DNA from 3 places in the Vibrio sp. D173a genome. Region 2 is predicted to be linked to each of the others. Evidence: riboswitches for the same ligand, from Rfam matches in the RefSeq annotation. Region 2 holds a riboswitch; each other region holds the start of a gene.

Region 1 (10,660 bases), on a different contig from region 2:
CAACTTAGATCTCGCGCTTAACCAAGTGAATTGGCAACAACAAGCGAAGGTAGAAACCATTACGCTGAAAGGCGATGTGACTCCACTGCCTGCGCCGAAAGCTGATGTCAGCCTAATTGCGAAAAATATCACTTACGATGACATCAAAATCGATAGTGCGGACCTTGAAGTGACAGGCGATGAGACGCTGCATCAACTCACGTTGGATGTGGTTTCAGATGTTGTTTCAAGTAGTTTAGAGATCGAAGGTAGCTTCAAGCAAAAGCCAGAAATGATCTGGGATGGTGCATTGCGTCGCTTAACGCTAAGTACCCCCCAAGGCCCTTGGGCGCTACAAAAATCAACGGCAGTTAAGGTTAACATCGATAAGCAGATTGCGAATGTACAGGCACATTGTTGGTTGCAAGCAAACTCAAAAGTGTGTCTAACGGAAGACATCAGTGTTGGTAAGAGCGGTGAAGCGAAGTTAGCCATCACTAACTTTGACTTTGACCAAATTAAACAGTTCTTGCCAGCAGAGACCAAGCTTCAAGGCTCGGTGAACGCGAATGCTGACGCAAAATGGGCACCAGACATGAAACCGGAAGTGACGGTAAATGTGGAGATGCCGAAAGGTCAGGTTGAGCAAGCGCTAGAACAGCCAATTAAGGTCGGCTGGGACAGTGTCAGCCTAAAAGCTAAGTTAGCCCAAGATAAACTGAATGCTGAGTGGTTATTTGATGTTACAGACAACGGCGATTTATCCGGTAAGGTGTCGTTAAATGATGTCTCGTCAGAGAGCCCAACTATTGACGGTAAAGTGTCGCTGTCGACGTTCCATTTAGACTTCTTAGCGCCACTTATCGGTGAGTACAGCCTATTCAAAGCGAACATGAATACGGATCTGGCTCTGTCGGGTGATGTGATGCATCCGAAAGTGAATGGTCAGTTCTTGATTGACCAGATGAAGTTGCAAGGTGATGTGACGCCAATTGATATCAACTCGGGCAAAGTCGCGATTAACTTCAGAGGGCATCAAGCAGATTTAGATGCAGGCATTATTACACCCGATGGTAAGCTGGAAATTAACGGTGATGCGGATTGGCGCGATCTGGAAAACTGGCACACCAAAGCTCGTGTTTTTGCAAAAGAGCTGAAAGTCGATATGCCGCCAATGGTGCGAATCAAAGTCGAGCCAGACATGACGATTGACGTGACGCCTCAACTGGCCAAGGTTGAAGGCAACATCAATCTTCCGTGGGGTCGTATCTTAGTGGATGAGTTGCCACCAAGTGCGGTTGGCGTATCGAGCGATACGGTTATCTTGAATAAAGATATGCAGCCTGTCGATGGCGAACAAGCACTGCCGTTTAACGTAGAAACTGACATCAACATCAAGATTGGCGATGACTTCCAATTGTCTGCATTCGGTCTAAAAGGTGACTTGCAAGGTAACTTGAATGTGACACAAAAAGACAAAGGTCCATTCATTGTTGGTGAAGTGAATATCGTCGACGGTTCTTACCGCTCATTCGGCCAAGACTTGGTGATCGAAGAAGGTAAGATCATGATGAATGGCCCTGCGGATCAGCCTTACGTATCAATCAAAGCGATTCGTAACCCAGACAACACGCAAGACGATGTGACAGCCGGTGTTCGAGTAACTGGCCCAGCAAGTGACCCGACCGTAGAAATTTTCTCGGATCCGGCGATGCCACAAGCGAACGCACTGTCTTACCTATTGCGCGGTCAAGATATCGATGCGGAGTCGGGCGGTAACGCCATGACTACAACGTTGATCGGCCTAAGCTTGGCGAAGAGCGGCAAGGTAGTTGGTGAAATCGGTGAAGCTTTTGGTGTACAAGACTTGCAATTGGATACGGCTGGTTCGGGAGATAACTCTCAGGTGACAGTAAGTGGTTATATCTTGCCAGGTCTGCAAGTGAAGTACGGCGTAGGTATCTTTACCTCGCTGGGTGAGTTCACTGTTCGTTACCGTTTGATGAAAGATTTGTACCTAGAGGCGGTATCGGGCGTCGATAGTGCGGTTGATCTGCTCTACCAGTTTGAATTCAACTAAGCTTAGCTTTTAAAACATAACTAAGGAGTGGTTATGCAGCATTTGGTATTTGTGTATGGCACCTTACGCAAAGGAGAGTGCAATCATCACTTTTTGAAAACCGCAGAATTTCTCGGGCATCATGAGACTGATGCCCAATTTGCTTTGTACGATCTAGGTCGTTATCCCGCGTTGTCGACTGGGCAAAAAGCGATACAAGGCGAAGTGTATTTAATTGATAACGATACACTCAGCGAGTTAGATAAGCTTGAAGATGTGCCGGTTGAGTATCGAAGAGAAACCATTGCGACGCCATTTGGCCAAGCTTGGATCTACTTATACCAAGATACTGAGCAACTCACAGAAGAGATTGCTTCTGGGGATTGGTGCCAAAGGGTGTGAACTATACTTCGCGAGTACGCGTAAGCATGTGTAGTGAAAGTCTATGACTGTCGAATTGGTACTCGATAACGGGTATTCAAGGGGGGGTCCGACGGTCTGTTGTTTCAAGCCTAAGGATAACTTATGAGAACCATCATCATCGGCGCTATGCTTCTATTTCTCAACGCTTGTGCGCAAACCACACTACCCAGCTCTGTTAACGCGACAGACTGGCAAGCTTTCGGCAAACAAACAGCACTAAACGGCTCGCTTGAGTTGTCCGAAGACCGTATTGCCAAGTTAGATGACACTAACCGTGCCACTCCGGAACTCATCATGGCCTACCAAACTGGCTACCAGGAGGGTAAGGAAGAGTATTGTCAGCAAAGCGCTTATATTCTCGGCGTACGAGGCGCTCCTTACTATGGCATCTGCGATGATTTAGACCCATTTTTCCACAACGATTATGAATCAGGCAGATTGTCGACGGCGGGTGGCTATTAAACCAAGCTATGAAAACGAAAAAGAGCTGCCAATTGGTAGCTCTTTTGTTATTTGTTACTTACGATTATTTGTTTTGAGCACGCTCGTAAGACTCTAGGATTTCCGCTTTTGCTGCAGCAACGTCATCCCAGCCATCGACCTTGACCCATTTGCCCACTTCAAGTTCTTTGTAGCGTTCGAAGAATTGTGTGATCTGTGCTTTCAACAATTCAGGGATGTCACCGACATCTTGAATGCCTTCGTACTCTTTTGAGATTTTTGAGTGCGGTACAGCAAACACTTTTGCATCTTCACCCGATTCGTCCGTCATTTTCAGTACGCCGACTGGACGACAGCGAATCACAGAGCCTGGCATCAATGGGTAAGGGGTTGGAACCAATACGTCCACTGGGTCACCGTCTAGAGAAAGAGTATCGTTCACATAGCCATAGTTACATGGGTAGAACATAGGTGCAGACATGAAACGGTCAACAAACACAGCACCAGTGTTTTTATCTACTTCGTATTTGATTGGGTCCGCGTTGGCAGGGATTTCGATGACGACGTAGATATCTTCAGGCAGTGATTTACCTGCTGGTACGTTATTTAAGCTCATTTGAATATTCCTTTTCATTGAGGATTAAGCGTGGAAAGGCTCAATCTGGCTAACATTTACGCAGTTCACTTTAACGACAAAAACGCGGCAGGTAAACACCCGCCGCGTTGGACAAAGGTCTGAAATTAGTCTTCTTCGCGATTCAGTTCAAGAAACTCTTCGACTTTGTTGACCATGTTCTTTGAACCCACAAAGAAAGGCACTCGCTGGTGCAGTTCGGTAGGTTTCAAATCCATAATGCGGTTTACACCGTCAGACGCCAAACCGCCAGCTTGCTCAATTAAGAATGCCATCGGGTTGCACTCGTACAACAAGCGCAGCTTGCCTTGAGGGTGGCTTTGCGTGCTTGGGTACAAGTAGATGCCGCCTTTCAGCAGGTTACGATGGAAGTCTGCAACCAATGAGCCGATGTAGCGAGAAGTGTATGGGCGACCATCTTCAGGCACATTCTCCTGACAGTACTTGATGTACTTCTTCACGCCCTGCGGGAAGCGGATGTAGTTACCTTCGTTGATCGAGTAGATCTTGCCGTCTTCTGGGATCATCATGTTTTCATGAGATAGACAGAAGCTGCCAATCGATGGGTCGTAAGTGAAGCCGTTTACGCCATTACCCGTGGTGTAAACCAACATGGTCGATGAGCCGTAAATCACGTAGCCCGCCGCCACTTGTTTGTGGCCAGGCTGCAGGAAGTCTTCTTCTGTTGGTGGGGTACCAATAGGAGAAACTCGACGATAAATAGAGAAAATCGTACCAACAGACACGTTCACATCGATGTTTGATGAGCCATCGAGTGGGTCCATTAGTACAACGTACTTTGCGTTTTGGTTAAGTTCTTTATTGAACGCAACCGCTTCATCTTCTTCTTCACTGGCTACACCACACACTTGGTCGCGTGCTTCGAGCGCTGCTTTGAACTTGTCGTTCGCGTATACATCAAGCTTTTGCTGATCTTCGCCTTGTACGTTCTCTGTACCTACAGCGCCAGTGATATCACCAAGACCTGCCGCATTGATTTCGCGGTTTACGATTTTTGCAGCTAAACGAATAGAAGCTAATAGAGATGAAAGATCACCGCTAGCGTGGGGGAAATCCGCTTGTTTCTCAACAATGAACTCGCCTAGGGTGCGCAGTCCTGACATGGTTTATCCTTACATTTTTCATTTCGTTGGGGGTGTTGCGCAACGGGGGCATCTCTTTATGGATGTTAAACGATTGCGCTAGATGTAAGTTTAAGTCGCAGATCTTATTAATGGTAATGAAGTAACCGACTGAGATCTCAATTTATTTGTCTTATTGCATAAGACGTGAACCGCTTGGTTAATGCTTGGTCAGTCAGGCCTAAGCCTTGTCAGATTTGTGAAAGAGACTGCACGAACAGGGTGAAAGGCACTCGCTTTTCTGGTGGTTATCACGATAATGAAAGGATTAAAGAACGCATTACAAGGTTAAGTTTATGCACATTCATATCTTGGGTATCTGCGGCACGTTTATGGGCGGTGCGGCAATTTTAGCGCGTCAGCTAGGCCATAAAGTGACGGGTTCGGATGCCAACGTTTATCCACCAATGAGCACCCTGTTGGAGTCTCAAGGTATTGAAATTATTGAAGGCTTTGACCCTTCTCAGCTTGACCCACAACCAGATCTTGTGGTGATTGGTAACGCGATGAGCCGTGGTAACCCATGTGTTGAGCATGTGCTGAATACCAATATGCGTTACACCTCGGGCCCACAATGGTTACAAGAGTTCTTATTGCACGATCGCTGGGTTCTGGCGGTATCAGGTACCCATGGTAAAACCACCACTTCAAGCATGCTAGCTTGGATCTTAGAAGATTGCGGTTACCAACCGGGCTTTCTAGTTGGTGGTGTGTTGGGTAACTTCGGTGTGTCAGCACGCTTGGGTGAAAGTATGTTTTTCGTCGTTGAAGCAGACGAATACGACAGTGCTTTTTTCGATAAACGATCTAAGTTTGTTCACTACCATCCACGCACACTGATCATGAATAACCTTGAGTTCGATCATGCAGATATCTTCGACGATCTAGAAGCGATCAAGCGTCAATTCCACCACTTGGTGCGCACTGTTCCGGGCAACGGTTTGATCCTTGCACCAAAGCAAGATCAGTCGCTACAAGACGTGATCGAGCGCGGTTGCTGGACTGAAAAGCAGTTCTCTGGTGTCGATGGTGATTGGCAAGCACACAAGCTGGTTGTCGATGGTTCTAAATTTGAAGTGTCACTGCAAGGTGAGAAAGTGGGCGTTGTAGATTGGGACCTTGTTGGTGACCACAACGTAGATAACGCTTTGATGGCTATTGCTGCTGCGCGTCATGTTGGTGTGGCTCCTGAGTTAGCTTGTCAGGCTCTTGGTCGCTTTATTAATACCAAACGTCGCTTGGAGCTAAAAGGCGAAGAGCAAGGCGTGACGGTTTATGATGATTTTGCTCATCATCCAACGGCGATTGAACTGACATTGGGTGGGTTACGTAACAAGGTTGGTGAAAAACGTATCCTTGCCGTTTTAGAGCCTCGTTCTGCGACCATGAAACGTGGTGTGCATAAGAATACTTTAGCGGCTTCTCTACACATTGCCGATGAAGTGTTCCTCTTCCAACCGGATAACATTGATTGGTCGGTACAGGATATTGCAGACCAGTGTAAACAGCCTGCGTTTGTTGATGCAGAGATGGACAGCTTCGTCGCAAAAATCGTAGAGCAAGCGCAGCCAGGTGACCAAATCCTCGTGATGAGTAACGGTGGCTTTGGTGGTATCCACGGCAAGCTTCTGGAACAACTGAAACAAAAAGCTTAATGACATCTATGCAGCAAAAAGTAACCCCTAAAAAAGCCATCACACTCGCATTAACGGGCGCCTCTGGTGCCCCGTATGGACTTCGTCTTCTTGAATGTTTAGTGGCAGCGGATTACCACGTCTACGTGTTGATCTCTTCGGCTGCGCGCGTGGTAATGGCGACCGAACATGACCTGAAACTCCCAAGTGGCCCTGAAGCGGCGCAAAAAGCGCTGGTTGAGCACCTTAATTGCAATCCAGATAACATCACCGTTTGTGGCAAAGACGACTGGTTTTCGCCGGTGGCTTCTGGCTCTGCGGCGCCTAAGCAAATGGTGGTGTGTCCATGTTCTGCAGGTAGTGTTGCGGCCATTGCACACGGCATGTCGGATAACTTGATTGAGCGCGCTGCTGATGTGGTAATGAAAGAGCGCGGACAGTTGCTGCTTGTAGTGCGTGAAACGCCATTCTCGACGTTGCACCTTGAAAACATGCACAAGCTTTCGCAAATGGGTGTCACCATTATGCCTGCAGCGCCGGGCTTCTATCATCAACCTAAAACTATCGAAGACTTAGTGGATTTTATGGTGGCGAGAATTCTGGATCACCTTGGCATTGAGCAAGGTTTAGTGCCACGTTGGGGTTATGACCAACGTTGATTGTGTAATCAATCAAAGACCTTTACAATCCATCCAACTCATCGGGGAGCAAACCCACTTGGCATTGAGCTTATCAATACCATTGGGCGCTGAGACCTAATCGCTTAACGTTGTTGAGCAAACAGGGACCCGTATTACCTGAACCAGATAATGCTGGCGTAGGAATTGAGTCTGGATATTGGAAGTCCTAAATACCGCCTCAACCCTGTGCCGCTCAATTCATGTCAATAATGCAAATGGAGAGCGAGCAGTGAAAACCACTCTTAGTCTGATTGCCCTTGCAGCCATCACTTCTACTTCGGCGTTTGCCGCTGAAAACACCCTAACTGTCTATACGTATGACTCTTTCGCTGCCGATTGGGGACCAGGTCCTAAGGTCGAAAAAGCGTTCGAAGCCAAATGCGGGTGCGATGTTAACTTCGTCGCGCTGGACGACGGTGTTTCAATCCTTAACCGCCTTCGCTTGGAAGGAAGCAACAGCAAAGCGGATATCGTGTTAGGTTTGGATAATAACCTGATGGCGGAAGCGAAAAAGACTGGGCTTCTGGCTGAGCACAACGTTGATACATCGAAGACGACCTTGCCTAACGGTTGGGATGATAAGACCTTCGTACCGTACGATTACGGCTACTTCGCGTTTGTATACAACAAGGAGAAGTTGGCGAACCCTCCAAAAAGCATGAAAGAGCTGGTGGAAGAGCGTGATGATCTGAAAGTGATTTACCAAGACCCTCGTACTTCGACTCCGGGTCAAGGTTTGATGTTGTGGATGAAGTCCATCTACGGCGATGATGCGACTCAAGCATGGAAGCAACTGGCAACGAAAACAGTTACGGTTACCAAAGGCTGGTCAGAAGCTTACTCGATGTTCTTGAACGGAGAGTCCGACCTCGTGCTGTCTTACACGACTTCTCCAGCGTACCATTTGATTGCAGAAGGTGATGCGAAATACGCCAGCGCAGACTTTACCGAAGGCCACTACATGCAAGTGGAAGTGGCGGCTAAGGTCAAAGGTTCAAAGAATGCGGAACTTGCGGATGAATTCATGGATTTCATCTTGAGTGATGAGTTCCAATCTGCGATGCCAACAGGTAACTGGATGTACCCAGTGACTGACGTTGAATTACCAAAAGGCTTTGAAACCTTAAGCGTACCAAGCAAGCCACTTAGCTTTAGTGCAGATGAAGTAGCGAAATTGCGCAAGACTTGGATTCGCGAGTGGCAAAGCGCATTGACGTTCTAACATAGGTTCTACTTTTGAATTCTGTTCCGAAAATAGGGTTAGGGGTCGCGATGATTATCGCGACCTTTGTTGTTTCTGCCCTAGGTGCTTTGATTGTTCAAGCGCCTTCACTTGATGTGTCTATGGTGTGGGGAGACCCATACTATCAGCACGTTACCAAGTTCAGCTTTTACCAAGCTTTTCTCTCTACGCTTTTGAGTGTCGGTTTGGCTATTCCGGTTGCTCATGCGCTTTCTCGACGTGAGTTCTATGGTAAGTCTCTACTATTAAAGTTGTTTGCGTCTACCTTAGTTCTGCCTGTGTTAGTCGGTGTATTTGGCTTATTGGCGATTTATGGTAATAGCGGCTTATTAGCTCAATGGCTGAAAAGTATCGACGCTGAGCTGCCGTTTTCCATCTATGGTCTGAACGGCATTTTACTTGCGCATGTGTTCTTTAATATGCCTTATGCAGCGCGGCTACTTTTGCAGGCATTAGAGTCGATCCCCGCAGAGCAACATAAACTGTGTGCACACCTTGGAATGAGTCATTGGGACAAATTCCGCTGGGTGGAATGGCCACGCCTAAGGCAGCAATTACCACACGTAAGTGGCTTAGTATTTATGCTTTGCTTTACCAGTTTTGCCACCGTGATGGCGTTAGGCGGCGGACCGAAATCGACCACCATTGAACTCGCCATTTATCAGGCGATTAAGTTCGATTTTGATCTGCAGGCTGGGGCACTTTTGGCACTGTGGCAAATGCTACTATGTGGCTTGTTAGCGATTGGCGTGCAGAAGTTGACGAAGCCAGTCTCAGTAAGCGCTAGCAGTACATCGGTACAGCAATATTTAACGAAGGATCATGGGTGGTCAAAAGCTTGGGATAGCTTTTGGATCATGGGTGCCTTTTTACTAGTAATACCGCCACTTATGATGGTGGTGTTCAGTGGTATCAACCAGCAAGTTTGGTCGGTACTGACCGATGAGCGCTTTTGGTCTGCACTGTTCAATTCACTCAAAGTTGCGGTACAGGCGAGCTCTCTTGCCGTTGCTGCTGGTGTGTCGATTCTGCTGACCAGTCGACGTTGGCGATTGCAGTATAAAAATACTCGCGCCGATCAAATTGAGCTGATTGGAACCATTATCTTAGTAACGCCGGGATTGGTGATTAGCACCGGATTGTTCCTATTACTGCGATCGTTTACCGATGTATTCAGCTTGGCGTTTTTTGTGGTCATCTTAGTTAATGGCTTGATGGCATTGCCATATGTCATTAAGACTTTATCTCAACCTATGTTGCACATTGAGCAGCAGTATCAGTACGTGTGTGCCAGCTTAGGCATGCGTGGTTGGCAACGATTTAAAGTCGTGGAATGGCAAGCGCTGCGCAAGCCGTTTGCCCATGCTTTTGCTATCAGTTTTATGTTTGCAATTGGCGACTTAAGTGCGATTGCCTTGTTTGGCGGGCAAGAATTTAGAACCTTGCCGCTGTATCTATTCCAACTGCTGGGCAGTTATCAAATGGATGCCGCTGCCGTGGTATCGGTTACTTTGCTGTTACTCAGCGTCGGCTGTTTTGCGGTGATTGAGAAAGTGTTGAAAACGAAGGAGAGAGCGTAATGTTAGTGTTGGATGATGTGCAGTACACCTATCAACGTGAACTGTTTCGTTTTGAGTTAGCTATTCAGCGTGGACAAATCGTTTCACTGATGGGGCCGAGTGGGGCGGGCAAATCAACCTTATTGGCGTTAGTTGCTGGTTTTATTAATCCAGACCATGGCGATATTCTGGTTGATGGTGAGTCTATCGTGCGTAAAGAGCCGTATCAGCGTCCGTTTTCAATGCTGTTCCAAGAGCATAATCTGTTTGCTCACCTGTCAGTAAGGGACAATATTGGTTTGGGTTTACATCCGGGTTTAAAGCTCACTGCAGACCAAAAACTGCTTGTTGAGCAAGCGGCGAAGCAAGTCGGGGTTGCTGAGTATCTGGACCGTTTACCTGAACATCTTTCTGGTGGTCAGCGTCAGCGTGTGGCACTTGCGCGTTGTTTTGTTCAGCCGCACCCAATGTGGTTACTCGATGAACCTTTTTCTGCGTTAGACCCAGTATTGAGAGAAGAGATGCTGACACTGGTTAAACAGTTGGCTGCTGAGCGCGGCATTACAGTATTGATGGTGACGCACCATTTGAGTGACGCCAGAGCGATTGCTAGTCATTTTGCTTTTGTGGCTGGTGGTCAGGTTGAAGCTGCAGGAGAGATTGGTGAGCTTAACGCTCAACATAGCAGTACTGCATTGAAGGTTTTTGTTAAAGCGGCAGGGTGATTACCCTGAGATAGAAAAATAAAAGGTTGATGCAAGCATCAACCTTTTTTGGTTTTGGGAGTTTGAATGAGCGTATTAGCCTTGAGGCTTCACTACCATAACGTTGATTGGTGAGTTCTCAACGACTTTGCTTGCTACAGA
Region 2 (10,660 bases):
CACAACGATACCCAAAGCCGCGTGAATGCAATTCGCGAATGGCTAGCACGACATAATATTGATGCCCTACTTGTCCCTCATGAAGACGAGTACTTGGGCGAATACGTACCAGCGCACAACGAGCGTTTACATTGGTTAACTGGTTTTACCGGTTCTGCTGGTGCTGCGGTAATCACCAAAGACAAAGCCGCTATCTTTGTTGATGGTCGCTACACGGTACAAGTCACTAAGCAGGTTCCTGCTGATCTATTCGAATACCGCCACCTGATTGAAGAGCCTGCACTAGATTGGATTAAAGACCATCTTGCAAATGGCGCGTCTGTGGCAATCGACCCTCGCATGCACAACTCTGCTTGGCTAGACATGGCGCAAGCAAAACTTGCAGGTGCACTTGAGCTTAAGATTCTCGACAGCAACCCAATTGATGAGCTGTGGCACGATCGCCCTGCTCCTGTAGTTTCTGATGTTCGCCTCATGGCAACAGAAGCAGTTGGTCAATCAAGTGAAAGCAAACGCCAAGAAATCGCAGAGCTAGTGAAAAAAGCCGGCGCAGACAGCGCAGTAATCACAGCACTTGATTCTATCTGTTGGTTGCTCAACGTTCGTGGTCTAGATGTATCACGCCTACCAGTTCTGCTTTCTCACGCGATTCTGCACTCAGATTCAAGCGTGGAATACTTCCTAGATCCTGCTCGCCTACCTGCTGAGTTTGACGCTCACGTTGGTTCTGGCGTAACAGTTCATCACCCTGAAGCATTGCAAGTACGACTAGAAACCCTAACTGGCAAGAATGTACTGGTTGACCCTGCGACAAGTAACGCATGGTTTAAGTTGGTTCTACAAAATGCTGGCGCTTCAGTGGTGAGTAAAGCTGATCCATGCCTAATGCCAAAAGCGGCGAAGAACGCGGTTGAAATCGCAGGCATGAAAGCATGTCATATCCGCGATGGCGTGGCGATGAGTAAGTTCCTATCATGGTTAGATGCTGAAGTCGTTACTGGTAACCTACATGATGAAGCAACACTGGCAGACAAACTAGAAGCGTTCCGTAGCGAAGACCCGACACTTATGGATCTTAGTTTCGATACTATTTCAGCTGCGGGTGGCAACGCGGCGATGTGTCACTACAACCACGAGAACCAACCTGAACCTGGCAAGCTAGAACTGAACACGCTTTACCTAGTGGATTCAGGCGGTCAGTACCTAGATGGCACGACAGACATCACGCGTACTATTGCGATCGGTCAGCCCTCACAAGAGATGATTAAACAATTCACTCTCGCACTAAAAGGTCACATCGGTGTTGCTCGTGCACGTTTCCCGAAAGGCACACGTGGTTACCAAATCGATACGCTAGCTCATCAGCACCTGTGGGCGGAAGGCTACGATTACGATCACGGTACTGGTCACGGTGTTGGTCACTTCCTAAGTGTTCATGAAGGTCCAGCGAGCATTTCGAAGAAGCAAATCGACGTGCCTCTAACAGAAGGTATGGTGTTGTCCAACGAGCCAGGTTACTACCGTGCAGATGCGTTTGGTATCCGTATCGAGAACCTAGAGCTTGTTGTTGAAACCCCAACTAATGGTGACTTCCCTGTTCTTTCATTTGAGTCGCTAACACGCTGCCCAATCGACAAGCGCAATATCAACGTTGATATGCTAACTCGTCCAGAACTTGCTTGGCTGAATGATTACCATCAGAAAGTATGGGATGAGATCAGCCCGCTAGTTGAAGGTGATGTGAAAGAGTGGCTTCGTCAAGCAACTCTACCTGTAGCACACAGCTAGAAGCTAGAAGCTAGAAGCTAGAAGCTAGAAAAAGTAGAGGGTTGATGTTTTTCATCAACCCTCTTTTCTTTGCCTATGTTTCACGTGAAACATAGCGATGACCAGTGGCTTTATTTGATGCTTAACCAGAATACGCTGAGTGCCAATCTCGCCATACAGGGTCAAATCCTTTGGCTCGAATCATCTCTTCCACAGAACCCGCGCTTCGCTCATCGCTGATCTCAAACTGCTCGAGTTCAACATCATCCATCGCATAACCACCCGGCTGAGTTTTCGATGCAGCAGACATACTGGTGATGCCTAACGGTAATGCATTGTCTCTGAACTTCGGTGATTCACGAGTCGATAATGACAACTCCACTTCTGGGTTCAACAAGCGATAAGCGCAAATCAACTGCACAAGCTGTTTATCCGTCATGACTGATTTTGGTTGCTTTCCGTTTAAAGAACTGGCCCCCTCACAAGGACGTAAACGCGGAAAAGAAATTGAGTAACGAGTCTGCCAATACGTGCGCTCAAGATAGTCCAAGTGCGCTGCAACATAAAAGCAATCGGTACGCCACTCTTCCAACCCTATCAATGCGCCAATACCGATCTTATCGATGCCCGCTTTTGCAAGACGATCGGGTGTATCCAATCGGTATTCGAAATCCATCTTATTGCCACGCAAATGGTGCTCGGCGTAAGTCGAAGGATGATACGTTTCTTGATAGACCATCACCGCATCCAAACCCAATGTCTTAAGCTCAGCGTATTCGTTTTGATCTAGTGGCTGTACTTCCATCGCCAAATAGTTAAAGCGCTTCTTAATCATCGGCACCATTTCACGGAAGTATTTCATGCCCACTTTGGTTTCGTGTTCGCCAGTCACCAGCAATACGCTATCAAACTTCATGCGTTTAATGGCTTCAACTTCTGCAGCCACTTCGTCCCTATTCAAAGTACGACGCTTGATTCTGTTCTCCATAGAGAAGCCACAATAAGTACAAGCATTGGCACACAAGTTAGAAAGGTACAGTGGAATGTAAAGCGACATGGTATTACCAAAACGCTTGCGAGTTGCCGAGTATGACAGCTGCGCCATTTGCTCTAAGGACGCTTCAGCCGCTGGTGAAATTAGCGCTTTAAAGTCTTCCAAATCACGCTTGGGTTTATTCAATGCTCGCTCGACATCTTGTGCCGTTTTCGCGTAGATCGACATCGAGATGTCATCCCAATTAAGCTGCTTAAATTGTTCAACGAAGCTCATGTTTTCCTCGCTTATTAGCTAAACCAATCTAGGACTAAAGATCATCTAGGAATGACGTCAGTGGACTCGACGCAACCGCATGAGAAACCTTACCTGCAAGTCCGGCTTCATAAGCCATACGCCCGGACTCTACCGCCAACTTAAATGCCTTCGCCATCGCAACGGGATCGCTCGAAGCTGCAATCGCGGTATTGACGAGCACGGCATCCGCGCCCATTTCCATCGCACGCGCAGCATGTGAAGGAGCACCGATACCCGCATCCACAACCACAGGAACATTAGCTTGGTCGATGATGATCTCTAGGAAGTCGTGAGAAACTATCCCTTTGTTAGAACCGATCGGCGCACCTAATGGCATGACCGCTGCACAACCCACTTCTTCCAATCGTTTACACAGAACCGGGTCAGCATGACAGTAAGGAAGGACAACGAAGCCCTCACGAACCAGTTGCTCAGCGGCAGCAAGTGTCTCAATTGGATCAGGCATCAAGTACTTCGGGTCTGGATGAATTTCTAGTTTTAACCAGTTAGTGCCCAACGCTTCTCGCGCCAGTTGTGCAGCAAACACAGCATCTTTAGCATTCTTTGCACCCGAGGTGTTCGGCAATAAGTTCACCTCCGCTTGTACTAACGGCAGCAAAATATCGTCTTGTTGGTCGTGCACATCCACACGCTTCAACGCCATGGTCGCAAGTTGAGAACCCGATACTTGAATCGCTTCTGCCATTAATCGGCTGTTGGCAAACTTCCCTGTTCCCGTGAACAGTCTTGATTCGAATTGTTTATCACCAATTTTAAGCATCGACGTTAACCCCCGGCGATCGCTTGAAACAAAGAGATGCTATCTCCCTGTGAAAGAACTGTGCTAGCCCACTCACTGCGCGGCACAACATTGTTATTAATTGCAAAAACACAGCCCATTTCAGGCAGCGCAAATTGACTAATGATTTGCTGTAGATTTGACTCACTGGCAACTTGATGTGACTGGTCATTGATGACAATAGTGATCACATCTAAGTCAGCAGCTGTCATTTGTGTTGTTTGTTGTTCTGATAACGTCATTGCTTCCAACTCTCTTAATTCTGCCCATTACTCGTAAACTAAATCTGAGCACACACTTGGCACTGTTTATCTTTACTTATCGCCATGGTTTGCCATTGCAGCTTCAATCCATCGAACAGGTGTAACTTGGCAGTCTCGACATGAAACTTTCCCGTCGCCAGTTTTTGAATTGCCGCTATCGCTTGGTAGTTGCCAAGTGTACCCACCACCGGACCGACGACACCGCTCTCACTGCACTTTTGCGTTTGCGGTAATTCGTCGAACGGATACAAACAGCGGTAACAGGCTTTATTCTGCGCTTCTTGTTCACTTGGTGTTTGGTAATCAAAGACAGCGAATTGGCCTTGCCAACCAATTGCCGCCGCCGAGATGAGCGGCGTATTTTGCTCGAAACAAACTTGGTTAATTAGCTGGCGCGTTGGCATGTTATCGGTGCAGTCGAGCACCACATCCGCTAGCATCACCTCAAGCTGCAGCTGTGCTTTGTCTAATCGCTTATTAAGAGCGCGAATTTGAACCATAGAATTAAGGTCAGTCAGTTGCTTTACAGTCGCTTTTGTTTTCGCAACTTGGAGGTCTTGTTCGCGATAAATGATCTGGCGTTGCAGGTTACTGCTATCAACTTCATCGTCATCGACCACAACCAATTTACCAACACCCGCGGATGCCAAGTACAAACTCGCTGCGCTCCCTAACCCACCACAACCGATGATCAGCACATGAGATTTGCTCAAACGTTCTTGCCCAATTTCGGTAATTTCAGGCAGAGCGACTTGGCGCTGATAGCGAAGAAACTGCTTATCCGTGAGCATGCTCGCCTCTCTTGTTATGCGCCAATTCACTATTCTGATCAGTAAACGTTAGCTGTCTTTCCTTCATCAGTTGTGCGAAGAACTCGATGACGGACTGAGGTGATTCTGCCAACGTAATAGCTCGCACAACTGCCAAACTAGAAACACCTGTTTGCCAAACTTGGGCTGCATTAGATTGGTCAATACCACCAATCGCAACCGTCGGAAAGCCAAGCACATAGTCACTACCTGCTTTGTCTTTTGCTGGACGGAAAGCAGCCTCTGTATTTGTATAAGGAATGCTATCAATCAGCTTTTGATACAGTGCCAAGCGCACTAAACCTTGTGGTTTCGATGGCATCTGTTTTGTGGTGGTTGGGAAAATATGCCCTAGCGCGATGTAGCTAGGATGAATTTGTACGATGCGCAGTAGTTCGTAATAACCATGAGTAGAAAGACCAAGACTAATACCGGCTTTAGTTAGCTGAGCCAAATTCGATTCTTCTATGTCTTCTTGTCCTAGGTGAACGCCATAAGCGCCATGCTTGATTGCCAACTGCCAATAGTCATTGATGAACACTTGTGCTTGATACTGACGACCTAGCTCAATTGCTCGAATGATCTGTTGTTCAAAATCGGCTTGTTGTGGGTTCTTGATTCGCAGTTGTATAGTGTTGATGCCTAGTGGCAATAGACGTTCAATCCAAGCAACATCATCAACGACTGGATAGAGCCCTAAACTTTGCTTATTCAGAGTTGGAAAGCTAACGCTCTCGCCTTGTGCAGACCAACCAACTTGAATACCTAGTCGGTTATCCTCCAGTACAGGTGCGGGGAAATCATCAAATTGGTCAGCCCACTGAGTAGTTTGCCCTCCGTCGAAGTTGTCATTCAACAGTGTTTCACGTGAAACATTCGCTTGTTGAGTTAGCATTCCTCGAGCAAGTGTTAACGCATCTTCGATAGGAAAATCGAGGACTGTCAGCGTTACAATCCAAGCAAGGTGATGTTCGGGATCGAACATTGCGTTGAATTTGGACTTAACGGAAAGCGCTCTCACTTCGTTGTTAATTGGGTGACGCCAGATATCAAGCTGAAGCTCTTTCTCCTTTTCATCGGATACCTGCGTATCAACAATGCCAATATAAATCGCTTTCGACGGTTGCTTAGCACACGCTTCTACCGATAAAGCAGAGCGGTAATAAAGCACAAATGAACTCTCATGCTCGGAGTCATAACCATCAATAAGATCTGTCGTTATGCGTGTGGTCTGTTGGTTGCGAACAAGCTGAATAGATTGAGTTGGGCTCACACCCAACTCAACGTCTTCTATGCTAAAACCCTGTTCTTTCGCCAACAACAAACATTGTTGAACTAAACCTGTTAGTTCAATCAATGATGACGGAATAAGGATTTTGCTCATCAGTCACTTACCTCGGCATGTACTGCAGGGTGGTATAACTCAGAACCTGTGTCTCTAAATTCTTGCGATTTCTGACGCATCCCCTCAAGAGGATCATCTAGCATTTTGATTGAGATAGCTTGGTCCGCAGCAACTTGCTCAGTGTCTTTCGCATATTCTCGGACTTCTTGCGAAATCTTCATGGAGCAGAACTTTGGTCCGCACATCGAACAGAAGTGAGCAACTTTTCCAGACTCTTGAGGCAAGGTTTCATCATGGAAGGCACGAGCGGTATCGGGGTCGAGCGACAAGTTAAATTGGTCTTCCCAGCGGAACTCGAAGCGAGCCTTAGAAAGCGCGTTATCACGAACTTGTGCACCAGGGTGTCCTTTCGCCAAATCAGCGGCGTGCGCAGCAAGCTTGTAAGTGATCATACCTACCTTTACATCTTCTTTGTTTGGTAAGCCAAGATGCTCTTTAGGAGTTACGTAGCAAAGCATCGCACAGCCATACCAACCAATCATGGCAGCGCCAATGCCTGACGTAATATGGTCATAACCAGGAGCGACGTCTGTCGTCAGTGGACCAAGGGTGTAGAAAGGAGCTTCATGGCAGTGCTCTAACTGCTCTTCCATGTTCTCTTTGATCATATGCATTGGAACATGACCAGGACCTTCGATAATCACCTGTACGTCGTATTCCCACGCTATTTTGGTCAACTCACCTAAGGTTTTGAGCTCTGCAAATTGCGCTTCGTCGTTAGCATCGGCAACCGAACCAGGACGAAGACCATCACCGAGAGAAAGTGCCACATCATACTTAGCACAGATTTCACAGATCTCTCGGAAGTGAGTATATAAGAAGCTTTCTTGGTGATGTGCTAAACACCATTTCGCGATGATAGAGCCACCACGAGAGACGATACCAGTAACACGTTTTGCAGTCATTGGCACATAACGAAGTAGTAAACCGGCATGGATAGTGAAGTAGTCAACGCCCTGCTCTGCTTGCTCGATCAGAGTATCGCGCATCACTTCCCAGTTAAGGTTTTCCGCCACACCATTCACTTTCTCAAGCGCTTGATACATTGGTACGGTACCGATCGGAACTGGGCTGTTACGTAGAATCCACTCGCGAGTTTCGTGAATATTACGTCCAGTAGAGAGATCCATAACGGTATCTCCACCCCAGCGCGTTGCCCATACTAACTTCTCTACTTCTTCTTCAATCGAAGAAGTGACCGATGAGTTACCGATGTTGGCGTTCACTTTGACCAAAAAGTTACGGCCAATGATCATTGGTTCGGATTCTGGGTGGTTGATATTGGAAGGGATAATCGCTCGACCTTCGGCGACTTCTTTACGCACAAACTCGGCGGTAATGTCTTTTGGAAGATTCGCTCCGAAGCTTTGACCCGGATGTTGTTGATTCAGCACTTCATCACGGTATTGAGCACGCCCCATATTTTCACGTAGAGCGATGTATTCCATTTCTGGGGTGATTATACCTTGGCGAGCATAGTGCAATTGAGTCACGCATTGCCCATCTTTGGCACGTCGAATACGTGGTAGATTTCCGTAACGAAGATCGTCTAGCGTTTCGTCTTCTAAGCGCTCTTTGGTGTACACCGAGCTTACTTCATCAATTAGCTCAGTATCGGAGCGCTCTTCAATCCACCCTTCTCTCAGCTTAGGTAAGCCGTTGTAGAGGTCAATGGTGTGTTCTGGATCTGTGTATACACCCGAGGTATCGTAAACGCGTACTGGCTCATTAGGCTCGAAAATAGGCGCTTCTTTTGTGCCTCCAATAAGGCTATCAGCGAGTGATATTTCACGCATTGGCACACGAATATCAGGACGTGAACCCTCTACGTAGACTTTGCTTGAATTAGGGTACGGTTGTACCGAGAGTGTATCAATGAACTGTTTTGCTTCCAGTCTCGCTTGCTTGCGACTCGACATAGCATTTTTCCTTGCTTTGTTATGCTTAGATAAAAAGTATTGGGATAAAAATGCTTGGCGGATAGATGCGACAAGAGGAATCGAATTAAAGACAAGTCGAGCGAGTGCTCTTCGTCTATAACAACATTCGACTATTTGATAGGTCAACCAGATAGAACTCTGGTGTAGATATCTTCTCTTGTTCCCTTCGCAGATTCTAATCTGATCAGGTTCAACGGATCCCGAATTAACGGTCTCAGCCTTATGGCACTCCGACAAGTGAAATCAGTATATAAAAACGGCTTGGTTAAACCAAGCCGACCTGATGAAGATTTGAGTGTTTTTGCTAGCTACGCATCAATAATTGGAAACCAATCCACGCAGCCGAAATGCTTAACACGACATTCAGCAATACGTTCAATCCCATCTTAAAGAAAGCTCCCTGCTGCATAAGCAACACGTTATCCATTGAGAAAGTCGAGAACGTAGTTAATGCGCCCAAAAAGCCAAGCCCGATAATTTGACGCCATGGGTCAGTGACCATTAACTCAGTTTCAAACGCAGCAATTAGTAGACCCATAATAAATGAGCCAACAACGTTAACCGTTAATGTACCGTATGGAAAACCACGACCAAGTAGCATCACACAAAGTTCAGAAATTAAGTAACGAGAACATGCACCAAATGCGCCACCCAATGCAATAAAACCCAAAACGGATAGTTGCCCCATAATTCCCCCAGAAAAGTTAATGGCGACATTGTAATCAAATTTACGGTAATAGTGATTATACAATCTTAGAATTCAGCAAAGTATAGCGCTTAAAACTTATCAAGATTTAAAAAGTTACAGGAGTCACTTTACTTCAATATAACCCATCAACCCCGTCTTCATGTGTTCGATCACATGACAATGGTACATCCAACGCCCTGGGTTATCTGCAACAAATGCCGCTTTCGCACTGCCATTTTTTCCAAGTAAGACCGTATCGGTATGAAACGGCTCATCGAGTTTTTTGCCATCTAATTCAAGAACGGTAAATGTATGTCCATGAAGATGAATAGGATGATGATATTGGGTGACGTTCTTAAGGTTGAAGATATAGGTTTTTCCCACCTCCAATGTTGAAAGCGGCGCAGGAATATTATCTTTGCTCATTCCCTCCCAAGCTCGTTTATTCATTAGCCAAAACTTAGGTATCGCTTTGCCCGATTTATCGGCAGGAGTGACTGCCCCCTCCCATTCAAACACATAATCAATTTGATCAGCATTTTCCAAATCAAGATCAGGCACAGGGTTAAGAGGCAATAAAGGCAGTTTCTGATTGGTCGGCAGGTCAGACTCAACAACTTCGAACTCACACAAAGGGAATGGGAAGCGCCCTCTCATTTGACGCACATAAACACGCTCTCCTGCCCTTGGAGCAATCAATCCGACATCTAACCTCATTCCCGGACCAATTTTGTGTTGAGTGAGCTTATAAGGCGTTTTAACAGGATTCCCATCAATAGCAATAACCCAAGCCTCTGCTCCTTCTATAGCGATCGGGTAAGTAATGGTGTTATCGACATTAGCAATTCTTAGTCGCGTTGTTGCATTCTGCTTCAACGCATAAACAGGTTCATGAACACCATTGACGCTACTCCACTCTCCTGGCGTTCCCATGCGTGCACTCAAGCGCGGCACCATTAGATTCTTCCACTGACCTTGTTTGTCTAAATGCCAATGCTTGAGAACGACTTCATGCTCTTCATTAAACTGAACAGGCTCAGCCTCTTCAACGATAATTAGACCAACTAACCCCATACCAAGCTGCTTAACGCTATTCATATGTGGGTGATACCAAAACGTACCCGCATCTGGCGGTGTAAATTCATAAACGAATGTTTCACCCGGCATGATAGGCGGCTGGCTCAAGAAAGGGACACCGTCCATTTCAATAGGGATTCGCAAGCCATGCCAGTGGATTGTAGTTGGCTCTGAAAGCTTGTTGGTAAATCGGATAATAACTTTCTCGCCTTGGCGACAACGAATCGTAGGAGCTGGAATCGATCCATTAAACGCGAGTACATCCGTATTAAATCCTGGTACTAATTCAGCAATAGAAGGCTCTGCAGTGATGTCGTATATATGCTGACCTTGTTTGTTAGTGCCCCTATATAGAGAACATGCAGGCAGAACGGTAAGCGCAGAGATCGCTAAGGAAGATTGAAGCAAGCGTCGACGAGATATATCCATGTATTTAGTCACCCATTATTCCAATTGATGTGAGTGTAACTAAATATTAATAATGATTCTCAGTTATCTTTTAAAGATGTGCAGTCATAATGCTTAGATTCAGAGATTACAAATGAAGACCTATATTTAATGATCACTAACAAGATAGTAAGCACCCACATACATATAGCAAAAAAGTAAAATAGGTCGGTT
Region 3 (10,660 bases), on a different contig from region 2:
AAGAGAATGCCTGTGCCGTCAGAAACGTGAGAAGTAAGATCGTGATACGAGGCAAACAGCGAAAGTGGGATGATGCCAAGAATGAACAAGGCGAGCATCATCAAACCGTATTTTTTAGTTTTCATGAAAAGTCATACAGCAGTCGAAAATAGGTGGCTATCTTACGACAATCCATGTGAAAAACTTATCAACGCTCTGTCAATTCGGTCTTGAAAGTGACATTGCAGGTCTCCGTTGTGAAAGGAGGGGCTGTTGAAAGTACTGAAAGGCAAACGCGCTCATCCATAAGCGCTTTGCTCAGGAGTGAGCAAGGTTAGCTCATCAAACCCAATAGGTACTCCGATGCTGCTTTGGAGTCTTCCGCGTGGCAAATTGCTGAAACCAAAGCCAAGCCATGAACACCGGTGGCGCTAAGTTGCGGAATGTTACTTTCGTTGATGCCGCCAATGGCAACAATCGGTAGAGAGGTCGTCTTTAACGCCATCTTCAAACCTTCAATACCCCAATGTTTTTTGGTGTTGGTTTTGGTTGGCGTCGCGAAGATCGCACTCAAACCGATGTAATCAATCGGCAGAGAGTCGGCTTCTGCAAGCTGCTCTTCATTTTCGATAGATAAACCGAGAATTTTGTTTGGGCCAATCAACTCACGAGCAATGATTGCTGGCATGTCTGATTGCCCGAGGTGGACCCCGTCAGCATCGACAGCCAGTGCAACATCAACGCGGTCATTGATGATCAAAGGCACATCGGTATCTTTAAGGATGTTTTTGACGGCTTGAGCTCGTTCGATAAACGCACGCACATCACCGTGTTTTTCGCGGACTTGTACCATGGTCACGCCACCTTCCACTGCTTTTTTCACAACACGCTTTAGTGTGGCTAAATCTTGTTGGTCATCGGTGACCAAATATAAACGATAGGCGTTCATTGGGTTTCCTTTAAGCCTCTCATCTAGATGAAATGAGAGGTCGATATTTGTTAGAAAAAAGCTTAGCTCACTTGCAGTTTTAGGCGTTTGGCCAGCGTTTCTTCATCCAACTGATAAAGCTCATCCAACAAGTTCATTTGCAGGCTACCTGGGCCGCGAGCTTGTTCCGCTGCAATCTCGCCAACAACGCCCAGTACTGCCGCTGCAGCAAGTCCGGTGTTATCACCAACAGCAGCAAAAGCGCCTGTCAGAGCCGTTAGTGTACAACCCATTCCGGTTACGTATGGCATCATCTCGTGACCGTTGTTTAGCTGCACGGTTTGCCCTTTCGTGACGATGTAATCAGTCTCGCCAGAAATCACTGCGCTCGCACCATACTCTGAGACTAAGAAGTTTGCTGCGCCAAGTGCTGCGTCGCTGCTGTCTAGTGCATCGACGCCTTTGCTTTGTGCTTGCTCGCCAGCGAGAGCAATGATTTCTGAAGCGTTACCACGAATGATCAACTTGTTTGCAAGGCGTGCGATCTCACGTGATGTCTCGGTTCGGAGTGAGCTTGCTCCGCAACCAACAGGGTCGAGTACAACGATTTTATCATTGGCATTGGCTTGCTCTACGGCATGGCTCATACGCGGTGTCCAAACGCTGTCTAAGGTACCGATGTTGATAACCAGGGCGCCAGCGAACGACATCATCTCTGCCATCTCTTGTTTGGAGTGCGCCATGATTGGAGAAGCGCCGATCGCTAATAGTGCGTTTGCTGTGTTATTCATCACCACTTAGTTAGTGATGTTGACGACTAATGGCTTTTGCTGGCGTACTGCGGTTAATGCTTGGGTGATTTGTTCAATTAACATGAGACTCTCCGATTAATCTTGCTGAGCGTTCAGACCTTGTTGCCAGAATGCCACTTCCATACGCGTTGCGGTTTTGAATACCTGAATCAGGTTTTGACCGCGTTGGCTGTTGATATCGATTTCCGCCAATAACTGATTAAAGTGTTCTGCACCTTTTGCGACACCAGATTGGAACTCTTCACCACCGTAGAGGTTGATCCAACTTGCGTATGGATTGCCTTCGAGTACTGTCTTTTCATCTTCAATCAGCATCTTACCGATAACGGCATAACCGATAGAGCAAGCAGCAAGTGCTGCGTAAAGATCAACAAGATCGCCGGTCATGCCAGCATCCAATACGTAGCGGGTGTAAGCCACAGTGCCGAAATCTTCTGGCTCGTTTTCTAGGTCGGATTCTGTCAGTCCCCATTGCTCACAGTAAGTCACGTGGTGGGCGATTTCAGAATCGAGCAATGCATGTACGCTTGGGAGCGCCCGGCGCATGTCATCCAAAGTACGCGCTTTGTAGATCGCTAATGCGTAAGCTCGGGCGTACTGCTTTAGGAAAAGAAAATCCTGTTTTAGGTAATGCAGAAAACAAGGCTGAGCCAGAGTGCCTTTTGCCAATTGCTGCACGAAAGCATGCTCAGTGTATTCTTGCCAATCTTGGCGGCAAGCGTCGATCAAATTTTGGTATTTCATTATGGGTATCTCGTTATCAAAAGACCCTAGGCTTAGATCCTAAGGTCAGTAGAATTAGTCAAAGTTCGGTACGTAATCTTTCGCTTTTGGCAGTGTTTCGATAATTTTTTGTGAATACATGAATTCGGCATAATCATCGTAGCGTTTCAGATCTACTGCTGATGGACGAAGAGCGAAACGAGTTAGCGTGTCATTCCAAGCGCGTTGGTTAAGTTCGTTGTTGAGCGTGTCTGGTGAATAAGCCACGAACTCTTGCCACGACTCTTTTGGATGGTTAACGATGTAAGTGGTTGCTTGTTCTAGCGCTTTGTTGAATGCCTTGATGGCTTCTTTGTCGTAGGTTTTCGCATTAGCTACGAAGACTAACTCGTCATACGCTGGCACGCCGTGTTCTTCAGGGAAGAAGGCCTTAGCTTTATAACCTTCTAGTGCCAGTTGGTTGGTTTCGAAGTTACGTAGGCCGCCCCAAATCGCATCCACCTTGCCAGACGCAAGAGACGAAGACAGTGCCCAACCTACGTTGATGATTTGTACGTCAGAAAACTTCACGTCCTCTTGCGCAAGCATGGTGCCGATTGTCGCTTCTTCGTTGCCTGCGATCGCAATACCGATCTTCTTGCCTTTTAAGTCGCCAAGGTTTTCATTCTTACCGTTGTCCAACACCATCAGCGTGTTGAGTGGCGTAGCAATCAAAGTCGCAGAGCGGATTAGTGGCAAACCAGCCGCGACATCGATAGTTAGGCTTGGTTGGTATGAAATCGCCATGTCGACTTTGCCAGCAGCGACCAACTTAGGAGGTGTACTTGGATCTGCGGGCTCTTGAATGTTGACCTTCAAACCTTGCTCTTTGAAGTAACCACGCTCTTTGGCAATCACGATAGGACCATGGTTTGGATTGACGAACCAATCCAACATCAGTGTCATCTCTTTTTCAGCGGCAAGCACGTTGGTTGATACCACTGAAGCGAGTAGAGCAGCAGCGCTCATAAGTTTGTTTTGATTCACGGGGTTCTTCCTTTTCTTTCCCAATTTTCTTTGGTTATTTTCTGTAATTATTTGCTTTCCCAAGGGATGGCTTTTTTCAATAATTTATCGGTGATGAAGTAGAGTGCGATAGACAGCACGGCCAGGATAAACAGCGCCGCAAACATCTCATCAATGATCATGCGTGCGTTGGCTTGGAGCATCAGATAACCCAAGCCTTCACTTGAACCTACCCACTCACCTACCACTGCTCCAATTGGCGCAATAACGACGGCAACACGAATACCTGAAGCTAACGTTGGTAGGGCGGCTGGCAATTGAATATGACGAAGTAACTGCCATTTAGACGCGCCCATGGTCTTGGCAAGATCGAGGTAACCTGTTGGTGTATTTCGTAAGCCGTCGTAGCAACATGTCGTGACGGGGAAAAAGATGATGATCGCCGCCATGACGACTTTCGATGTAATGCCGTAACCAAGCCAAAGCATGAGCACTGGCGCGATGGCAAACACAGGGATCGCTTGGCTAGCAATCAGAATGGGCAGTAACCAACGCTTGAGCGGCTCGAACATCAGCATTTGCAATGCGAACAGCAAACCCATCGATAATCCAAGCGCCAAGCCAAGTAAAATCTCTTGCGCGGTAACCCAAGTATGTTTGAGCAGGACATCGTAACGAGTGACCAATCTATCCAGCACTTCAATTGGTGAAGGTAAGATGAAGCTTGGCATATCGAATATCACCACGACCAACTGCCACAATCCCAAGATCACCGCAGTGCTGATGACCAAGCGCAGAGCCGGATGTGTCACGCGTTCTTTTTTACTAATACGTGCCGAAACGGAGTTGTACTGAGTCATATCACTCATAGTCTTTCTCCAGTTGATCCAAAATCGCTTGTTGTAGCGCCGCGCATTCTCCATCGAGAACTCGTGGAGGCGTAGAACCCGGAACAACCAAGTGCTGAGCTTGCGCAGGCGTACCTTGCAGTACATAGAGTTGGTGAGCTAATCGCACCGCTTCTTGTGGGTCGTGGGTAATCAGAACAACCGTCTTATCTTTCAGTAATTCGGCAGACAAGGTTTGCAACTTATGGCGAGTAACCGCGTCCAGTGCAGAGAAAGGCTCATCCATCAGAACTAGAGGTTTGTCTTGCATCAGAGTGCGAGCAAGGGCAACACGCTGCCTCATACCGCCAGAGAGCTGAGCTGGCTTAGCATACGCGTAATCGGCGAGTCCTACTTGTTTGAGTAAAATCAGTGCACGTTGTTTGTTTTGCTCTGGTGCTTGGTCTTGAGAAAATCGAGAACTTAGGCAGACGTTGTCTAACACATTTAGCCACGGCAACAACAAGTCTTGTTGTGCCATGTAGGCGATACGTTCGTGCAGAGCGATGCCATCCGTGGTGGTTAATTCACCATGCCATTCGACTTTGTCGTCTAACAAGCCCGCTAGATAACGAAGGATCGTCGTTTTTCCACAACCACTGCGGCCAAGTAACACAGTCCATTGATTGGCAGGGATGGTCATACTCAACCCTGCTAATGTTGGCGTTTGGCTGTCTTTGTATTGCAGACTTGCTTCGGTAAGCTGAATGCCCAGTGCATTAGCGCACATCTTTACTTTTCCCAAAATTAGGACCTGCAAAAAAGTGGTTCACAGGGCCGTGACCTTTACCGACATCCAATTCGTCAGCGTGCGCGATAGCTTGGCTGATGTACTGCTTACCAAGGTGCACCGCTTTGTGCAGGTTGTTGCCTTGGCCAAGGTAAGACGCGATAGCAGAAGACAGCGTGCAGCCTGTGCCATGGGTGTTTTTGGTTGGAAAGCGTTTAGCGCTGATTAACTCGGCGCTGTCTTGCATGATCAGCAGATCGTTGCTGTTTTCATCTTTTTCTAAGTGGCCGCCTTTTAACAGCACCGCTTTTGCACTGAGCGCGCGTAAATCAGCAATCATATCGTTCATTTCAGATTCCGACTGAGGCACTGGCTTACCCGTCAATGCGGCGCCTTCTGGTAGGTTAGGGGTAATGATGTCTGCGAGCGGAATCAATTCTTCTTTTAAAGTGCTGATTGCCGACTGTTCCAGTAATAGATCGCCGCTGGTGGCCACCATAACAGGGTCAATCACGAGGTGTTTTGGCTGGTATTGTTTAATTTTGTCTGCAACGACTTTGATGATATTGGAATCGGCCAGCATGCCCACTTTAACTGCAACGATGTTGAGGTCGGTAAATACCGCATCAAGTTGGCTCTCTACATGGTCGAGAGGGATTGGGAAAATCGCAGAAACGCCTTGGGTATTTTGCGAAGTAATCGCCGTGATTACCGAGCAAGCAAAACTGCCGTTTGCGGACATCGCTTTTATGTCGGCTTGAATGCCTGCGCCGCCGCCGCTGTCAGAACCTGCAATCGTCAACACAATCGGTGTGTCTATTGAAGTTGTAGCGTGTGGTTGGGTTAATTGTTTTTCTTGGCTTGACTGCTGCGCCATGGTCGCTCCTATTACAGACGTATAGGAACTGACTTGGCCATCGCAAGGGAAGATCGGTGATCGGATCCATTGAGGCTAGCTGCGACAATAAAACTCAAGCAGGCTAGTGGCAAAGTGATGATAGTTCCCTACGTCAGTGCTAACTGAATCAGGTTCAACGGGTCTCGAATTTCGATCTCAGCCGATGCATAAACTGCAAGGGCCCCCCGACTATTTCGTCATGATAATAGCAGTTCACTCAGTTACGGTGCACGTGTTTTTTCCGACCAAGACAGAGCAATCGGTTAAATATGAGACTTGAGAGCAGTAATGAGAGAACCGAATTTAGTGTAAATAACGTGCTGCATTGAAAATGGCAGTTCAAGACACTATCTAGTAATCAGATATCGACATAATACGTAACGAATCGTTCTTTGATTTAGCAAGGATTAGCACAAAACAAGGTTAAAAAAGTGTTAACATTTAACGCGTTGCCAATATGTCTTTGGGTCATTCAATTTATGACATGACTTTAATAAACAGGGTCTAACTCAAAGATGGGGAAGGCTAGGACGATCAACGAGCAAGGAGATTTCATGCTTAATTCTGTAACAGCGAAAGCGGTGATCGATCATGCCCTCTTTTTAGGGGCTGATTTCGCTGAGCTATTCGTTGAACACCATCAAACTAACACTGTCCAGATCGCATCTGGTGAGGTGGACAAGGTTAACTCGGGTATCGATTTTGGTATCGGTATTCGTCTCTTCTTCGGTCATAAAGTGCTTTACGGTTACACCAACAGCACAGATGAAGCCGAACTAAAACGCGTAACTTCACTGCTTGCAGCAAAAGACAAGCGTGAGCAAATCGCCTCAGCAGGTTCTCTCAATCTGAACCGCTACCCAATTCAACATGGTTGTCGTATGCCACTTGGCAAAGACGCGAACCTAGATTCTAAAATCGCTTTCCTATTGCAAGTTGACCAAGCCGCACGCGCAGAGAGTGACCATATCAGCCAGTTCATTGGCAGCGTGCTTCAGCGCGAACAACAAGTGTCTATCTTCAACTCTGAAGGTCTACACGTTGACGATACTCGTCACTACATCCGAGTTGCTGGTAATACTGTCGCGCAAAAAGGTAATGAGCAGTCTTCTGGTATGGAAGGTCCAGGCGCTCTTGCTGGTTGGGAGTTCAGTGAACAACTTGATGCGAAAGAGCTAGGTCAAACTATCGCGCAGCAAGCGTTAGTAAAACTTGGTGCGGATGCGTGCCCATCGGGTGAAATGCCAGTGGTAATTGGTAACGGCTTTGGCGGCGTTATCTTCCACGAAGCTTGTGGTCACTTGCTAGAAACCACTTCGGTTGCGAAGAAAGCGTCCGTATTCCACGACAAGATGGGCGAAATGATTGCTCACACCGCAGTGAATGCTGTCGATGATGGCACCATGACCAACGAATGGGGTTCGATCCATGTTGATGACGAAGGCATGAAGACTCAGCGCACTCAGTTGATCAAAGACGGTAAGCTAACCAGCTTTATGGTCGATAAAATGGGTGGCATGAAGACAGGTTACGAACCTACGGGTTCTGGTCGTCGTCAAAACTACAAGTTCGCACCAACCTCGCGTATGCGTAACACCTTTATCGAAGAAGGCGAGCATTCACTTGATGACATGCTGGCAGGTATCGAACGCGGCATCTATGCGAAGAAGATGGGCGGCGGCTCGGTTCAACCGGGCACGGGCGAGTTCAACTTTGCTGTTCGTGAAGCTTACCTCATTGAAAATGGCAAAATAACCAAGCCTCTGAAAACGGCAACGCTGATCAGCACGGGTCCAAAAGTGTTGAAAGAAATCAGCATGGTCGGCAAAGACATGGCGCTTGCGCCGGGCATGTGTGGTTCCGTGAGTGGTTCAGTGCCAACAACAGTCGGTCAGCCAACGCTGAAAGTCGATAACATTCTGGTAGGAGGCGGTAACTAATGAGCCAAGAAAAACAACTTCTTAATGCGGTTGATTACGTCCTATCAGAAGCAAAGCGTCAAGGCGCAGAAGCGGACGTCATTGTAAACTGCAACAGCAGCTTTTCTCTGAAAGCGAACCAAGGGCAGTTGGATGAGTACAAAGTAAGCTCAAGCCAAGTTCTGGGTGTTCGTGTTGTTAAAGATGCGCGTGTCGCAACGAGCTACTCTGAATCGTTAGAACAACCGAGCTTAGATTTGATGCTGACTAATGCACTGCAAAGCGCTCGTTTTTCCAAGCAAGACGAACACCAGACCATTAGTTGCGTGAACAGCCAAATCACGACTGACGTGGCTGAGATTGCTCAAGAAGACACAACTTCGGTTGATGAAAAGATTGAAATGTCTCTCGCTCTTGAGCAAGGCGTAGTCGCTCTGCCTCACGCTTCTAGCGCACCTTACAATGGTTATAGTGATGGCGAAACGCAATTAATCATCGCCAATACACAAGGCTCATTGTGCCAACACTTCGAACGCTCGTTTACTTGTTACGCGTACACCTTGTTTGAAAAAGACGGTAAACAGTCGATGGCAGGGCAAATGTCACTTGGTCGTCGTTTTGATGAGTTGAACCCTGCTTACTGTATCGAAGGTGGTTACAACCTTGCTCGCGATCTTCTTGACGGCTCTCCGGTTGCGACGGGTAACTACCCAGCAATCTTCCATATCAATGCGCTAGCAAGTTTGTTCGGTGCTTTTGGCAGTGCTTTCTCTGGCGTAAGTGCGATGAAAGGCATTACACCATTGGGTGACAAGCTTGGCCAACGTATTGCGAGTGATTTGATTACCTTTACCGACGCGGCTTACATGCCAAATGGTATGGCAATTTCGGGCTTTGATAGTGAGGGTTTTGCTACTCAAGACAACGTCATGATTGCTAATGGTGAATTGAAAACTTTGCTACACAACAGCCAGACGGCGAGTTACTTGGGCGCAGTATCTACCGCAAGTGCTGCTCGTGGTGCAAAATCGAGCTTAGACGTATCAGCGAATCACAAAGTGATTGCGACAGGCAACAGCAGTGCGTCAGAAGTGAAAGCGGGTGAGTACCTAGAGTTAGTTGAACTGCAGGGTGTTCACTCTGGCGCGGATGCAGTGAGTGGTGATTTCTCGTTTGGCGCGAGTGGCTTCTTGTGCCGTGATGGAGAGCGCGTTCAACCTGTTCGTGGTATTACGGTTGCGGGTAACTTCTACAAGATGCTGCAAGAAGTTGAGGCTGTGGGTGATACTGAGCTAATTAACGATAGCCGAACTTTCTTCTCGCCAGATGTTCGTTTTGCTCGTTTGAGCATTGGTGGTAAATAACCCCAGCATTCCTATAGAAACAAAAAAGAGGACTAAACTGAGTCCTCTTTCTTTTATAGAGTGATTAACTCGCGAGAATTAAAATTCGCGAATGTCCAACTCATTGTGGATCAGTACCACACACTGAGAAGCGAAAAGCATCTTAGGACCTAAGCTGATCTTCTCTGTGCCAAGGCGCTTCAAGCTGTTATAAGACTTCTTCGGCATCGGAATATGGTCAGTTAGCAAGAAACATGGGTTTCCACCGATTTCTGCATCACGAACAAATTCGCCTTTTTTATCCAACATATATAGTTGGTGATCTTCCGCCAGTTCTTGTACTAGGCGTTCAAAGCTGACTGTACGAACGGTGATGCCAGGTTCGACTTCACGAAGCTGCTCTTTACCCATACCAACCGAAGCGTCTAAAGCGCGAGCCACTGCTGCGATCAAGGTTGACTCATGGAAGCCGCCAATGTTAGTGATGTCGTTGGATCGAATGGTAATGGTACGTGAGAAATCTTTTGTGCTTTCTAAAACCAAGTGAACAACCACATCTTCACGGTGTGATTGAGCAACGAACATAGTGTTCATCATGGTATGAGCAAGAATCTCTGTATGCGCTTCATTACCAACACCTTCTAACAGTGCTTTGCTGGTGGTTGGTGCCGCGCGAGCTCGTAAAACAAAAGAGCGCATGAATTTAGCCTCTATATAGGAAGAGTGAATGGGCGGAAGTATATACCCAAGCAAGGAAGGGATGCGAGTTTAATAGCAAATGTGAACTTACTTACAAAGCTTCGATTGTCGTGCGGAGTGTGCTGGTTAGAATAGAGGCAACCTGTTAGGAGCGGTATATGGAAATCAAAAAAATAAACAAACAAGTCTATAGAAAGAAGGTCAACCTAGTGATTGGTGGCTTTGTTGCCTTGCTTGCTATCTCTTCTCTTGCTTTTAGTACGCTATTGATCGTTCTGTTCGGTAATACAGATGTAGTACCTGAACAGTCGACGGGGAACTTTCACTGGAACTTAATTGGTGTTGTACTTGCTTTAGCCACTTCACTGTCTTTGTTGAACCAACTCAAAACACGTCCCTATATGGAAGAAGTGTTGTATGCCTGGAAACTCAAGCAGCTGCACAACAAGATCTTTCGCAAACTGAAAAGCATTAAAGCCGCTTCTGCTGAGCACGATGTAAAAGCGCTGACGATCCTTAAGTTCTACTATACGACTCAAAGTCAGGTGTTTGAGTTGGACAACAACACATTAACGATGAGCAGTGTAAATAAAGAATTAGAGGTAATTGAGCGAATAGAAGCAGCGAAGTCATTGGAGCTTGATATCACAAGCTTTGAAGAGTCTTGGATTGACACATATTGATTGCCTGTTTGCTACGTTAAGTTAACAACTAAGTGCTAAAAATAAGCGTTTGAG

The links. A riboswitch is a leader RNA that binds a small molecule or an ion and turns the genes downstream of it on or off. The one in region 2 is predicted to bind thiamine pyrophosphate.
Region 1: linked by a shared signal. The riboswitch ahead of thiB (thiamine ABC transporter substrate binding subunit) and the one ahead of thiC (phosphomethylpyrimidine synthase ThiC) in region 2 are both predicted to bind thiamine pyrophosphate.
Region 3: linked by a shared signal. The riboswitch ahead of thiD (bifunctional hydroxymethylpyrimidine kinase/phosphomethylpyrimidine kinase) and the one ahead of thiC (phosphomethylpyrimidine synthase ThiC) in region 2 are both predicted to bind thiamine pyrophosphate.

The regions. Positions count from the first base shown of each region.
Region 1 covers NZ_JAHGAH010000016.1:46,264-56,923, forward strand. Annotated here, with positions in the region: gene KIV40_RS02715 (translocation/assembly module TamB domain-containing protein) at 1-2,059, shown strand, start outside; gene KIV40_RS02720 (gamma-glutamylcyclotransferase) at 2,093-2,440, shown strand; gene KIV40_RS02725 (DUF2799 domain-containing protein) at 2,564-2,923, shown strand; gene ppa (inorganic diphosphatase) at 2,988-3,518, opposite strand; gene fbp (class 1 fructose-bisphosphatase) at 3,644-4,660, opposite strand; gene mpl (UDP-N-acetylmuramate:L-alanyl-gamma-D-glutamyl-meso-diaminopimelate ligase) at 4,975-6,333, shown strand; gene KIV40_RS02745 (flavin prenyltransferase UbiX) at 6,333-6,971, shown strand; TPP riboswitch at 7,004-7,153, shown strand; gene thiB (thiamine ABC transporter substrate binding subunit) at 7,222-8,214, shown strand; gene thiP (thiamine/thiamine pyrophosphate ABC transporter permease ThiP) at 8,229-9,815, shown strand; gene thiQ (thiamine ABC transporter ATP-binding protein) at 9,815-10,519, shown strand; gene KIV40_RS02765 (universal stress protein) at 10,595-10,660, opposite strand, start outside.
Region 2 covers NZ_JAHGAH010000122.1:16,399-27,058, forward strand. Annotated here, with positions in the region: gene KIV40_RS13680 (aminopeptidase P family protein) at 1-1,788, shown strand, start outside; gene thiH (2-iminoacetate synthase ThiH) at 1,910-3,037, opposite strand; gene KIV40_RS13690 (thiazole synthase) at 3,072-3,839, opposite strand; gene thiS (sulfur carrier protein ThiS) at 3,845-4,099, opposite strand; gene KIV40_RS13700 (HesA/MoeB/ThiF family protein) at 4,138-4,911, opposite strand; gene KIV40_RS13705 (thiamine phosphate synthase) at 4,898-6,313, opposite strand; gene thiC (phosphomethylpyrimidine synthase ThiC) at 6,313-8,253, opposite strand; TPP riboswitch at 8,419-8,517, opposite strand; gene crcB (fluoride efflux transporter CrcB) at 8,579-8,962, opposite strand; gene KIV40_RS13720 (multicopper oxidase family protein) at 9,086-10,468, opposite strand.
Region 3 covers NZ_JAHGAH010000197.1:394-11,053, reverse strand. Annotated here, with positions in the region: gene KIV40_RS19130 (phosphatase PAP2 family protein) at 1-125, opposite strand, end outside; gene thiE (thiamine phosphate synthase) at 314-928, opposite strand; partial or broken gene thiM (hydroxyethylthiazole kinase) at 991-1,782, opposite strand; gene tenA (thiaminase II) at 1,795-2,463, opposite strand; gene KIV40_RS19110 (ABC transporter substrate-binding protein) at 2,518-3,468, opposite strand; gene KIV40_RS19105 (ABC transporter permease) at 3,516-4,316, opposite strand; gene KIV40_RS19100 (ABC transporter ATP-binding protein) at 4,309-5,064, opposite strand; gene thiD (bifunctional hydroxymethylpyrimidine kinase/phosphomethylpyrimidine kinase) at 5,054-5,941, opposite strand; TPP riboswitch at 6,050-6,160, opposite strand; gene KIV40_RS19090 (TldD/PmbA family protein) at 6,517-7,902, shown strand; gene KIV40_RS19085 (TldD/PmbA family protein) at 7,902-9,245, shown strand; gene trmY (tRNA (pseudouridine(54)-N(1))-methyltransferase TrmY) at 9,324-9,923, opposite strand; gene KIV40_RS19075 (DUF3087 domain-containing protein) at 10,082-10,606, shown strand.